3 regions of the Planococcus dechangensis genome follow, and region 2 is predicted to be linked to each of the others. Evidence: riboswitches for the same ligand, from Rfam matches in the RefSeq annotation. Region 2 holds a riboswitch; each other region holds the start of a gene.
What was found. Region 2 has a riboswitch for S-adenosylmethionine ahead of ACFO5U_RS13725 (methionine ABC transporter ATP-binding protein). Riboswitches for the same ligand answer to the same signal wherever they lie in the genome.
Positions count from the first base shown of each region.

Region 1 (4,160 bases), on a different contig from region 2:
GAACGCTCATCGGGTACGGATCGGATGAGGACGACAAAATTGCTTTGACTTATTTCAGGGCAGAATTCGATGTTGAACAAGCAGACGATATCGGGAACCGCGGCTACGTGGAGTTCGGGGTGGACGATGGGGTCATCCTGTATTTGAATGGTGAGGAAATCATGCGCTTTAACATGCCGGAGAAGGGCGAGTTTGGTTTTGAAGATTACCAGGGAGCGGTGATGGACGAATATTACGGCAGTGAAAGCAAGATCGAGCGCATCTACCTGGACGAAACCGCCTTATCGCAGCTGAAAAACGGAAGGAATGTACTTTCAGCCCAAGTGCACCAAGACGACCGTTTCAGCTCTGATTTGTATTGGGACATGGAATTGGTAGTCAATACAAAATAAAAAAAGAAGGCGCAATGCCTTCTTTTTTTTTGTTTTATTTTTTAGTGAAAAGCTCTAACTTCTCGATGCGCTGCATGGCTTCTGCGATGCGCTGCTCGGTGACCAGTAAGCCGACGCGCACAAAGCCTTCTCCGCCAGGGCCAAAACCGCTGCCCGGCGCCACGGCGATGTCGACTTTGTCGAGCAGCAGGTCAGAGAACTCGACGCTCGTATAGCCTTCCGGGACAGGCAGCCAGGCAAAAAACGATCCCTTCGGCGCGTCGAATTCCCAGCCGATCCGGCGGCATTCATCCACTAGCGTCTGGCGCCTTTTCTCGTATAATGCATTCAGTTCCTCGACGCATTGCTGGCTGCTGTTTAATGCTTCTACAGCCGCCAGCTGAACGGCCGGAAAGATGCCGGCGAACAAATGGTCTTGGACGATGTTGAGTGCTTCGATCATTTTGGCATTGCCGACCGCAAAGCCGATGCGCCATCCGGCCATATTATACGTTTTGGATAATGTATACATTTCGATGCCGATGTCTTTGGCGCCTTTTGACTGCAGGAAGCTGACCGGTTTTTCGCCGTCAAAGCCGATGCGGCCATAGGCAAAGTCATGCACGACCCCGATGCCGTTTTCTTTGGCAAACTGGATCGTTTCATCGAAAAACGCAATGTCTGCTGTCGCGCCTGTCGGGTTGTTTGGGTAGTTCAAGTACATCAATTTGGCTCGTGCTCTTGCGGCGGCCGTCACATCGTTATAATCGGGAAGATAGCCGGTTTCCTGTTTAAGTTTCATTAAATCGAATTCGATATCCGCCAGCGGTGCGGCTGACAGGTAATCAGGGTAGCCCGGGTCCGGCAACAGCAGCGAATCGCCCGGGTTCAGCAACGCAAGCGGCAATTCGATAAAGCCGATTTTCGTTCCGGACAAAATGGCAACTTCCAAATCCGGATCGATATCGACATCGTACTCTTTTTTGTAGAAATCCGCAGCGGCTTTTCTTAATGAACTAAGCCCGCGAAACGGCGAGTAGCGGTGGGTTTGGGGATCCGCCACCGCTTGTTGCATGGCTTTGACAATATGCGCAGGCGTCGGCTGATCCGGGTTGCCTTGGCCGAAATTGATGACATCGCGTCCTTCATCGACAGCTTTTGCCGTTTTTGCGACAAGCAAGGCGAAAAATTGATCCGGAAGATTTTGTAAGCGATCTGAAAAGTCCATGAAATCCTCCTCATTTTCTAAATAATTGCACTTCTATCTTAAATCTTATAGAGTTTAAGCTAAACTGTCTACAGGGGGAGAGAATATGAAAATCGCTTGTGTGCAGATGGACATTGCGTTCGGAAAACCGGAAACGAATTTTCAGCATGTCAAAGAATATTTGGAAGAAGCTGCCGGAAACGGTGCGGATGTCATCGTGCTGCCCGAAATGTGGAACACCGGCTATGCATTGAAGGAGCTTGAACAATTGGCGGACGGCAACGGCAAGACGGTCGATTTTTTAAAGCAGTTTGCTAAACAGCATAGCGTCCATATCGTCGGCGGCTCAGTGTCGACGAAGAAACAGGACGGTTTTTACAATACGATGTATGTGGTCGACAATACGGGTGCACTCGTTTCGGAGTATGATAAAGCGCACCGCTTCGGGTTGATGGATGAGCATATCCACCTCGAAGAAGGACAATCGCTCGGCACGTTCGAACTAGATGGCGAGACTTTCGGCGGCGTCATTTGCTATGACATCCGCTTTCCGGAATGGCTGCGCGCACAGGCGCTCAACGGGGCGAAAGCGATTTTCGTCCCTGCCGAATGGCCGGCGGCACGCATCGATCATTGGCGCATCCTGCTGCAGGCGCGTGCCATCGAGAACCAATGCTTCATCATCGCCGCCAATCGCATCGGCAGCGACCCGAAAAATGAATTCGGCGGCCATTCGATGGTCATTGCGCCGTGGGGAGAAGTCCGGCTAGATATGGGCGGCATTGAAGGCATCGCTTATGCCGACATCGACCTTTCAGAAGTCGACGAGGTGCGCACGCGCATCCCGGTATTCGATGACCGGCGCGTCCCGTTGTACAAAAAGTTTGAAAAATCGCATTGACAAGCGGCTGCAGTGGCGCGTAAGATTGAAAACAACCAAATACGTATGCTTATCAAGAGAGACCGAGGGTAAAGGCCCGATGACGTCCGGCAACCCCCAATGCGGGAAGGTGCCAAGTCCTGCAGAATGGCAATCATTCTGAAAGATAAGTCGGAATTTAACTTTCGATGTCTCTTTTTGATAAAAGAGGCATTTTTTATTTGCCTGGGGGAGTGGACAACATGATTCAAATCGAACAGCTAAGCAAAACCTATCAAACGAAGCACGGCTCTGTCACGGGCGTAGACAATGTCAGCCTCGAAGTGAAGACCGGTGAAATTTTCGGCATCGTCGGCTATTCGGGTGCAGGGAAGAGTTCCCTTATCCGCTGCATCAATTTGCTCGAACGTCCTACCTCGGGGATTGTTTCGGTCGGCGGGCAGGATTTAACGAAACTGCGCGGCGAAGGATTGCGGAAAGCGCGCTTGAAAATCGGCATGATCTTTCAGCATTTCTATTTGATCAGTCAAAAGACGGTCGCTGAAAACATTGCATTCGCCCTTCGTGCAGCGGGGACGCCGAGCAAAAAAATCGGCCCGCGCGTTGATGAGCTATTGGAAATGGTCGGCTTGACCGATAAGCGCGGCGTCTATCCGGCACAGCTCAGCGGCGGGCAAAAGCAGCGCGTCGGCATTGCCCGTGCGCTCGCGAACGACCCGGCTGTCTTGTTATGCGATGAGGCGACTTCAGCGCTTGACCCGAATACAACCTTGTCGATCCTGCGGTTATTGAAAGACATCAACCGCAAGCTCAATATCACGATCGTCTTGATCACGCACGAAATGAACGTCGTCAAGGAGATCTGCGACCGGATGGCGGTCATGCAGAACGGGCGTGTCATTGAAGAAGGCAGCGTCTACGATATTTTTGCAGAACCGAAAACCGCGTTGACCAAAGAATTCATCTCCAGTGTCGTATCGTTTAACGTGCCGGAGGAAATCCTGGAAAAATGCGACGGGACGATCATCAAAGTATTGTTTAAAGGAGAAGTAGCCGGGCAAGGCATCATTTCCGATATGCTGCAAAGCTATTCGGTGAAAGGCAATTTCTTGCACGGTGCGATTGAATACATCCAAGAACGGCCGCTCGGGATCTTTGTGATGGAACTAAAAGGCGGACAAACGGACATACAACAGGCAATTACGTATTTAGAACAGCGCAAAGCGATAGTGGAGGTGATGGGTCATGGGAATTGAATGGGAAAGAATCATCGATCTATGGCCTGAAATCCAAGTGGCATTTTACCAGACGCTCGTCATGATCGGCATTTCACTCGGCGTCGCGCTGGTCGTTGGCTTGCCGCTGGGCATTCTGCTGTTCATCACGGACCGTGGCTTGTTCTGGGAAAATCGGCCGGTCAATTCGGTCATCGGCTTTATCGTCAACATCGTCCGGTCGATTCCGTTCATCATTTTGCTCGTCGCACTCATCCCGCTGACACAAGCGATTACAGGAACGACAATCGGGCCGGTGGCAGCCAGTGTTTCCTTATCGGTCGCGGCGATTCCATTTTTCGCGCGCATCGTGGAAACCGCATTGCGGGATATTGATAAAGGCGTCATCGAAGCGGCCATCGCGGTCGGCGCCACTCCGTGGATGATCATCAAGGATGTGCTGTTGCCGGAAGCTAAGGCCAGCATCA
Region 1 covers NZ_JBHSGL010000005.1:1,515,495-1,519,654, reverse strand. Annotated here, with positions in the region: gene ACFO5U_RS10670 (purple acid phosphatase family protein) at 1-392, shown strand, start outside; gene ACFO5U_RS10665 (pyridoxal phosphate-dependent aminotransferase) at 427-1,599, opposite strand; gene ACFO5U_RS10660 (carbon-nitrogen family hydrolase) at 1,685-2,479, shown strand; SAM riboswitch class I at 2,526-2,631, shown strand; gene ACFO5U_RS10655 (methionine ABC transporter ATP-binding protein) at 2,701-3,714, shown strand; gene ACFO5U_RS10650 (methionine ABC transporter permease) at 3,704-4,160, shown strand, end outside.
Region 1: it holds a riboswitch for S-adenosylmethionine, as region 2 does, so the genes downstream of both, ACFO5U_RS10655 (methionine ABC transporter ATP-binding protein) here and ACFO5U_RS13725 (methionine ABC transporter ATP-binding protein) in region 2, are expected to answer to the same signal.

Region 2 (4,160 bases):
GCAGACGGCAAATTGGTGGCCGATTCGATCGCGGAATTTGCAGTAGAATGCTCGCTGAACAAATTCTTCGGAACGGAAACATTGGATTATATCGTTGATGAAGGCGTTCAGCTGCACGGCGGCTACGGTTTTATGCAGGAATACGAAATTGAGCGCATCTACCGCGATTCCCGCATCAACCGGATTTTTGAAGGAACCAATGAAATCAACCGCCTGCTCGTACCTGGTACATTGCTGCGTAAAGCAATGAAAGGAGAGTTGCCGCTTTTGCAGCATGCACAAGCTTTGCAAGAAGAGCTGTTGATGATGATGCCGGAAGAAGTCGGTACGGAAGCATTGGCGCAGGAAAAAGCATTGGTGAAAAATGCTAAGAAAATTGCGATTCTAGCTGCAGGGCTTGCCGCACAAACTTACGGCAAAAAACTGGAAGCGGAGCAGGAAATCCTTGTCAATATTGCAGACATCGTCAGCAATGTCTTCGCCATGGAGTCTGTGGTCTTGCGTACGGAAAAAGCAATCGCAGCGAGCGGAGAAGACAAAGCTAAGCAGAAGCTTCTTTATACACAGATCTTCTGCCAGGAAGCTTTCGAAGCAATCGAAAAAGATGCGAAAGAAACATTGATCGCGGCGATCGAAGGCGACAACCAGCGCATGATGCTATCGGCATTGCGTAAATTGACGCGCTCGACTCCTTACAACTTGATTGTTAAAAAGCGTGAAGCATCGGAAAAACTCATCGCTTCAGAGAAATATGTCGTGTAATAGAGAATCATCAAGCGGGAAGGGAAACTCCTTTCCGCTTTTCTTGCTGTCTGCAGTTTCGCCAGTCGACGGGTCCAGCTGTTTTTGATATGCTGAAAACAACGATAGGAGGAGACTTGATGATTCATTATTACGCTTACCCGAAATGCTCGACTTGCCGCAATGGCAAAAAATGGCTTGAGGCAAACGAGGCTGAGTTCGACTATATCGATATATCAATAAACCCGCCTACTGCGGAGCAATTGAAAACCATCCATGAAACTTCCGGCATTGAGCTGAAGAAATTCTTTAATACGAGCGGCAAAAAATACCGGGAGCTCGAATTGAAAGAAAAGCTGCCGAACATGACTGATGAAGAGCAATATAAATTGCTCGCATCGGACGGCATGTTGATCAAACGACCGCTCGCCTGGGACGGCAAGAGAGCGACGCTGGGCTTTAAAGAAGAAACCTACGAAACGACATGGAGCTGACAAGTTTGTCATCTTGTTTTTCATCCTTGAGTATGGCAAACTGAAATTGAGACTATTACATATTTGGAGGGGTTTGGATGAGCACACCACAAGATCTTCGTTATTCAAAAGAACACGAATGGGTTAAAATTGAAGATGGCAAGGCACGTATCGGCATCACCCATTTCGCGCAAGACGAACTCGGTGACATCGTTTTTGTCGAGCTTCCGCAAGTTGGAGATGAACTGAAAAAAGACCAGCCGTTCGGCAGTGTCGAATCCGTTAAAACGGTATCGGAATTATATGCGCCAGTAAGCGGAAAAGTTGTCGAAGTCAATTCTGAGCTTGAAGACAGCCCGGAATTCGTCAACGAGTCCCCTTATGAAAAAGCGTGGATGGTCGTAGTGGAAGCCCCTTCAGAAGAAGACATGAGTGCTTTGATGTCTGCCGATGAATACAAAGAAATGACAAACGAGTAAGTGTGGAAGCGCCTGTTTTTCGGCGCTTTTTTTCATCCAGCGAAGTTTGGGGGAGAGGCGTATGGAGAAAGTGATAGTGGTTGAAGGGATCAGCGACAAAACCCGGATTGCGCCATTGATTGCAGAACCCGTGACGATTCTCTGCACAAATGGTACAGTAAGTGCTACAAGACTCGAAGAAATGTTGTTGCCATTTGAAGGGCAGGACATCATCATCCTAGTCGATGCGGATTCTTCCGGCGATAAACTGCGAAAGCTCATCAAGCGTGAATTTCCGGAAGCGCGCCATTTTTACATCGACAAAAGCTATAAGGAAGTCGCGGCCACACCGATCGGCAAGCTGATCGACGTGCTCAATGCTGCGGACGTGCGAGTCTTTAATCACGCGATAAGGAATGACTTTTATGAACGAATGGACACATAAAGAATGGCTTAAAGCCAAAAATACGCAACAAGTGACCGCTTATTATCTGTTCGCGCCGATGTGCGGCACATGCCAAGTGGCCAGCAAAATGCTCGATGTCGTAACAGAGCTTTTGCCGGACCTTCCGATCGGCAAAGCCAACTTGAACTATGTCCAGGAAGTGGCAGAGTTGTATCAAGTCGAAAGCGTGCCGTGCCTGCTCATTTCACAAGGTGGAAAGGTCACAGACAAGATCTATGCTTTTCATTCAGTGCCATATTTATATGGCAAATTGAAAACGGTTGACGAATACAGCCGACCGTGATAAATTTAATTTCTGAAATTAATTTAATAGCGTAACTCTTATTAAGAGAGGTGGAGGGAAGTGCCCGATGAAGCCCGGCAACCGTCATGAAAATGAAATGGTGCCAAGTCACTCAAAGTGTAAACTTTGACAGATGAGAGAACGGTTTACTGTGTTTCCACATGTGCCTTTCTGCTTATCTATGCAGGAAGGTTTTTTTGTTACTTCAATGATTTAGGAGAGTGCCCAACCATGATTGAGTTAAAAGGTTTGACCAAAATATTCGATACCGGAAAAGCGCGTTTGACGGCGGTTGACAAAGTCGATTTGTCAGTGCCGTCAGGAGAGATTTTCGGTATTATCGGATACAGTGGAGCAGGAAAAAGTACCTTGATCCGGCTGTTGAACGGCCTGGAGCAGCCGAGCAGCGGTTCCGTTGAGATCAACGGCCAAAACATCACAGCCATTTCAGGCGCTAAATTGCGCTCGGCGCGCCAAAAAGTCAGCATGATCTTCCAGCATTTCAACTTGCTATGGTCTCGCACTGTCCGTGAAAATATCGAGTTTCCGCTCGAGATTGCGGGAGTGGGGAAAGAACAAAGACGCAAGCGTTCGAAAGAGCTGATCGAGCTGGTTGGATTGGAAGGGCGCGAAAATGCTTATCCATCACAGCTTTCAGGTGGTCAAAAGCAGCGTGTCGGCATTGCGCGCGCATTAGCCAATGATCCGGAAGTGCTGTTGTGCGATGAAGCGACTTCAGCACTCGATCCGCAGACGACCGATGCCATACTGGATCTATTGGTGGACATCAACAAACGGCTCGGTTTGACGATTGTGCTGATTACGCATGAGATGCATGTCATCCGCAAGATTTGCCACCGCGTTGCCGTAATGGAAGGAGGGCGTGTCGTCGAACTTGGCGAAGTGTTGCATGTGTTCCAGCATCCGAAAGAAGACATCACCAAACGCTTTGTGGCGCAAGTGACCGAAACAGAAGATTCAGCAGAAACCGTTCGCAATTTGCGTGAACAATATCCGGAAGGCCGATTGGTCAAATTGGTTTTTGTCGGCGACCAGACGGAACAGCCGATATTGACGCAGTTGATCCGTGGACACGCAGTGGAAGTCAATATCGTCCACGGCAATATCTCCCACACCCAACGCGGTGCATACGGCATGCTCATCCTCCAGTTAAAAGGGGATCCAGCGGAAATCGAAAAAGCACTGGCCTACCTCAGTGCACATGACGTGCAGACGGAGGTGATGAGCCATGATTGATACTTTGTTCCCAAACGTTGACTGGACGAATATGTGGGACGCGACATTAGAGACGATCTATATGACCGGGATGTCGACACTCTTCACGTTCATCATCGGCCTCGTACTCGGAATTGTCCTGTTCCTGACAGCGCCCAATCAATTATGGGCCAATAAAATCGTCAACTGGCTGACAGGTGCATTCGTCAATATTTTCCGTTCCATTCCGTTTATCATTCTGATCATTCTGCTCATTCCGTTCACTAAGTTCCTAATCGGAACAATCCGCGGGCCGAATGCCGCGCTTCCGGCTTTGATCATCGGGGCAGCGCCATTTTATGCGCGCATGGTGCTCATTGCATTAAAAGAAATTGATAAAGGCGTCATCGAAGCTGCACGCTCGATGGGGGCAACTACATGGACCATCATCCGCAAGGTGCTGCTGCCTGAGTCCAAACCGGCATTGATTTCCGGCATTACTGTGACCGCTATCGCTTTAGTAG
Region 2 covers NZ_JBHSGL010000014.1:50,083-54,242, reverse strand. Annotated here, with positions in the region: gene ACFO5U_RS13750 (acyl-CoA dehydrogenase family protein) at 1-762, shown strand, start outside; gene ACFO5U_RS13745 (arsenate reductase family protein) at 882-1,235, shown strand; gene gcvH (glycine cleavage system protein GcvH) at 1,313-1,693, shown strand; gene ACFO5U_RS13735 (hypothetical protein) at 1,755-2,117, shown strand; gene ACFO5U_RS13730 (thioredoxin family protein) at 2,098-2,421, shown strand; SAM riboswitch class I at 2,457-2,561, shown strand; gene ACFO5U_RS13725 (methionine ABC transporter ATP-binding protein) at 2,653-3,678, shown strand; gene ACFO5U_RS13720 (methionine ABC transporter permease) at 3,671-4,160, shown strand, end outside.

Region 3 (4,160 bases), on a different contig from region 2:
ACAAAGGTCTTCTAGACTTTTCTAATGAAGTGGGAATACCACCATTAAATATTCCATATGGGTTTTTAGAAAATGCGCAAAAAGAGGAATGAAAAGTTTTCTAATTTAAGAATTAAAAATGTCAATGTGACAAGCTTTGAGGAATTGAGTAATAAATCTCCTTTTAGATACTTCAACATGCACAAAAAGAAATTAGCAACTAAAGAACATTTTCCAATACTTATCGAAGGTATAGTTTCTTTTCTGCAAGAAATAGACTTAACAAGAACGATTCCTAAAAATATGTTCTTAGAAGAATTAGATTCGTTTATTGAGGAAGCTGAAATTAATAGCGAAGTTTCTGTGATTTCAAGAACTAAAAATGTTATAACAAATAACATTTATAAGATTTACAGTAAAGGGTTAAGAGAATTCCACAGTTTTAGAGGTGAACTGCTAGAGTATTTAACTGTTCATTTAGAAAAAGATACTGAAAGTAAGATTTATCATGAACCTATTTTCCAACATAAGAGAAAGAAACTTATAGAAAAGTCTTTTGCTGGTCAAGGCTGTTTGATCGATGTAGTTAAAGTGCATGAAAAAGGTGTGGAAATCAAATTGATAGAATGCAAAGCAACTCTTGATAACCACATTAATGCTTTAAAAGGGGGGTATCCTACTAAAGACTCCGGGAAAAACTTCTTGAAAAAAATTAATTATATGATTTATATAGATGACACTTTATCCAGATATAAATCAAACAAAAATGATAACATTAAAGTAACTAAAGTGTTGATATCATTGAAAGAACACAAAAGGGTTCTTCCATCGCGATACGATGATTTTAAAACAGTTAATTTGTTAGAGGTTATTAGAGAGAAAATTGACAACAAAACTTTCAGCGAACTATTTCAAAAGGCAACAATCCGGCAACAATGAAATGATTTTCTATAAAAAGCTATGCGAATAAAAAATGAAAACCTTCTATATAACAAGGTTTTCAATACACCATACAAGGCTATAATAGCCACTCTTCAATGGGCGGCATGATGTAAGTCATCAGCCCATTTAGAAAAATCCCTTCTCACATTGTGTGAGAAGGGATTTTTTTGATATTGGAACTATAGGGATCCTACTTCCTCGAAGTATACTGAAAAACCGGATCCATCAACTCAAACTCATAGCTCTCACTATTCACCTTCCCGAGAACCTGCTCACTATCATAAAGCTCCAGCATAAACTGTGCCATCTCTTTTGCGGTGTGGAACTTCTGCACATTGTCGCTATAGCTGAAGTCATCAAGTTCCCGTGCAGTTTTCACGAATTCGGTTTCGGTCATAGATGGCGCGAGTATTTTTACTTTCATGAGTGCACCGTTATCCTGCAATTCCTGGGCAAGTCCTTCTGTAAATGCGCTCACGTAAAACTTGGTCGCAGCATATGTAACGGCATTTGGCACGATTCTGTAGCCTAAGTCAGATGATACGTTGATGAGCTGCGCGCCTTCCCGGTCAGTATAGTCGTGTGCATAAAGAGTGGAAAGCGTGGTGAGTGCTTCTACATTTACGCGCAGCATTTTTTCGGTTTTATTTACATCCTGTTCAGCGACAGTTGCACTGTTTCCGAAGCCGGCGTTGTTAACAAAGGTTTCAATATCGTATTCTTTAAGACTTTCGTATAGCGTATGGACTTGCTCACTTTCAGATAGGTCTGCCCTCTTGATGATGACGTCCAGATCCGGGTTCATACGTTGAATGCTCTCTTTAAGATTATTGAGCTCGTTTTCCCTTCTTGCCACAAGAATAAGGTTTTTGCCGCGTGCTGCGAAAGCCAGTGCAGCTTCATATCCGATTCCTGAGCTGGCGCCTGTGATAACTGTGTGCTTCATGTGAATCCCTCCATTGAAATGAATGTAGTAAGTGTACAGTAACAATGAAACTCTCATGAAATTGTGCTGGCTCTTGAAGTGGGAGAAAAAGCATTTTATAAACTAGAAATTTCTTGAAGTATTTGGAATTATGAGAGTTCTTAAATGAAAATTATACACTATTTTCCTCCTAGCAAAGTGATAAGAAGTAATGATAATAATTATATATCTAATAGAATCTCTTCAGGCTGGGTATGCTGTATAGGCGGATGAATTCCGTGATCCACAATGAATCGAAAAGGTGATCACCTTTTCTACAATCAAAATCAATGGATTATTTTAGTATTTGGAGAAGCGTTCGCTCGACTCCAGTGGATCAGCGAGACGACCGAGACCCCGCAAGGCGCACCGCGACTGAGGAGGCTTGGGCGCGAGCCCACGGAAAGCGAGCGATAAGCTTCGGAAAATACGACTTCTTAACTTTCTCGACAGCGTAAAACTCTTTCTACTCTGTGAAAAGGAGTTTTTTAATGAATTGATCTCTAAACAAGCTATTGCCATAAAATCAAAGCTCTGCTATTGTATTAATCATATCAAATTACTCGGCATTAACACTGAGTACATAATTTCTTATCCAGAGAAGTGGAGGGACTGGCCCTTTGAAGCTTCGGCAGCGGAACAGATTGGATGTCCAATTTGAAACTGTGCCAAATCCAGCAGGTGCTGCTATGCATTTGAGAGATGAGAAGAGCCGGACGGTGAGTCTCTCTTCTTTTTATGAAGAGGGGCTTTTTCTATTGGGCCGCAAGTTGATAGCATTTCATTCAAAATGAAAAAGACTAAGGAGAGATGGCAGATGAACAAACAGTGGATCGGAGTGCTCGGGATTTCGGGTTTATTACTTGCAGCATGTGGCGATAGCGGGGAAGCTTCTGGGGAAGACAAGAAAGAAGTGCGTGTCGGCTTTGGCGTCGGGACGTATGAGCAGCAATTCAAGGAAGGGATTTTGCCTATTTTGGAGGAGAAGGGGTATAAAGTGGATACAACAACTTTTTCCCAAAACATGCAGTTGAACCCGGCGATGCAGGAAGGCTCGATCGATGCGAGCATTTTCCAGAGCACGGCGTATATGGAAGGGATCAACGAGGAACTGGGCATGGGCATGACGGGCATCGCGTTTGTGCCAAGTGCGCCTCAAGGCTTGTATTCCGAGCATCATCAATCTTTGGATGAGGTGAAGGACGGCTCGACTGTCGGCTTGCCGAATGATCCGGTCAATCAGGAGCGCGCAGTGCGTATCTTGGAAGAATTGGGCTGGGTGACGGTGTCGGACGGCGCAGGCGTGACGGATTTTAATTTGAACGCAGTGGAAAGCGCTGATTATGACTTGGACTTGAAAGTCTTGGACCCGGCGCAAATCCTGGTGTCGCTGCAGGACATCGACTTTGGCGTCGTTAACGGCAATTATATTGCCAATGCGCCGGACCGCAAGATTACCGATGCCTTGAAAATCGAGAACACGCCGGAACAGCACCGCATCGTGGTGACGATCGAGGAAGAAAATGCGGATACCGAGTGGGCGAAAGATTTGAAAGAAGCTTACGAATCCGAGGAATTCCAGGAATATATCGAGTCGAATGAGCAGTACGACGGCTTTATTTTGACGGAGGAATGGACGCAATAGATAGGAGAAAGGTGAAGAATGATGGATATCCTAAAAGCGAAAACATTTGAAGAACGCATGGACATATTGAACGAAACCGTCGCGCCTTTTACGGAGCGGGCGGCGCGCAACGACTTGGAACGAAATTTTCCATTCGAAAATTTCAACGAACTGAAAGCAATCAATTATCCGGCGTTGACGATTCCGAAAGCATACGGCGGAGCGGGGATTTCCTTGTCGGAGATGCTGCGCTACCAGGAAGCGATCAGCCGTGCGGACGGGTCGACCGGTTTGTCGATTGGCTGGCATATGGGCATCGTTCAAGATTTAGGCGAGACCGGTAAATGGGACGAATCGGTGCTTGTGGCCTTGTTCGACGATATCAAAGCCCGTGGTGCGTTGATCAATAATTGCGCGACCGAAAAGCAGACCGGCAGCCCGACGAGAGGCGGAAAACCGTCTACAAAAGCCAGAAAAGAAGGTGGGGCTTGGGTTATCGACGGGCGCAAGTCGTTTACGTCGATGGCGCCAGTGTTGGATTACTTCAACGTGACCGCTGTGATTGAAGAGACCGGTGAAGTCGGCTACTTCCTCATTCCGCGGTCGGCTGAAGGTGTAGAGATCGACGAAACTTGGGACAGCGTGGCGATG
Region 3 covers NZ_JBHSGL010000015.1:24,951-29,110, forward strand. Annotated here, with positions in the region: gene ACFO5U_RS14565 (hypothetical protein) at 1-92, shown strand, start outside; gene ACFO5U_RS14570 (hypothetical protein) at 73-918, shown strand; gene ACFO5U_RS14575 (SDR family NAD(P)-dependent oxidoreductase) at 1,112-1,867, opposite strand; SAM riboswitch class I at 2,474-2,594, shown strand; gene ACFO5U_RS14580 (MetQ/NlpA family ABC transporter substrate-binding protein) at 2,703-3,530, shown strand; gene ACFO5U_RS14585 (acyl-CoA dehydrogenase family protein) at 3,552-4,160, shown strand, end outside.
Region 3: it holds a riboswitch for S-adenosylmethionine, as region 2 does, so the genes downstream of both, ACFO5U_RS14580 (MetQ/NlpA family ABC transporter substrate-binding protein) here and ACFO5U_RS13725 (methionine ABC transporter ATP-binding protein) in region 2, are expected to answer to the same signal.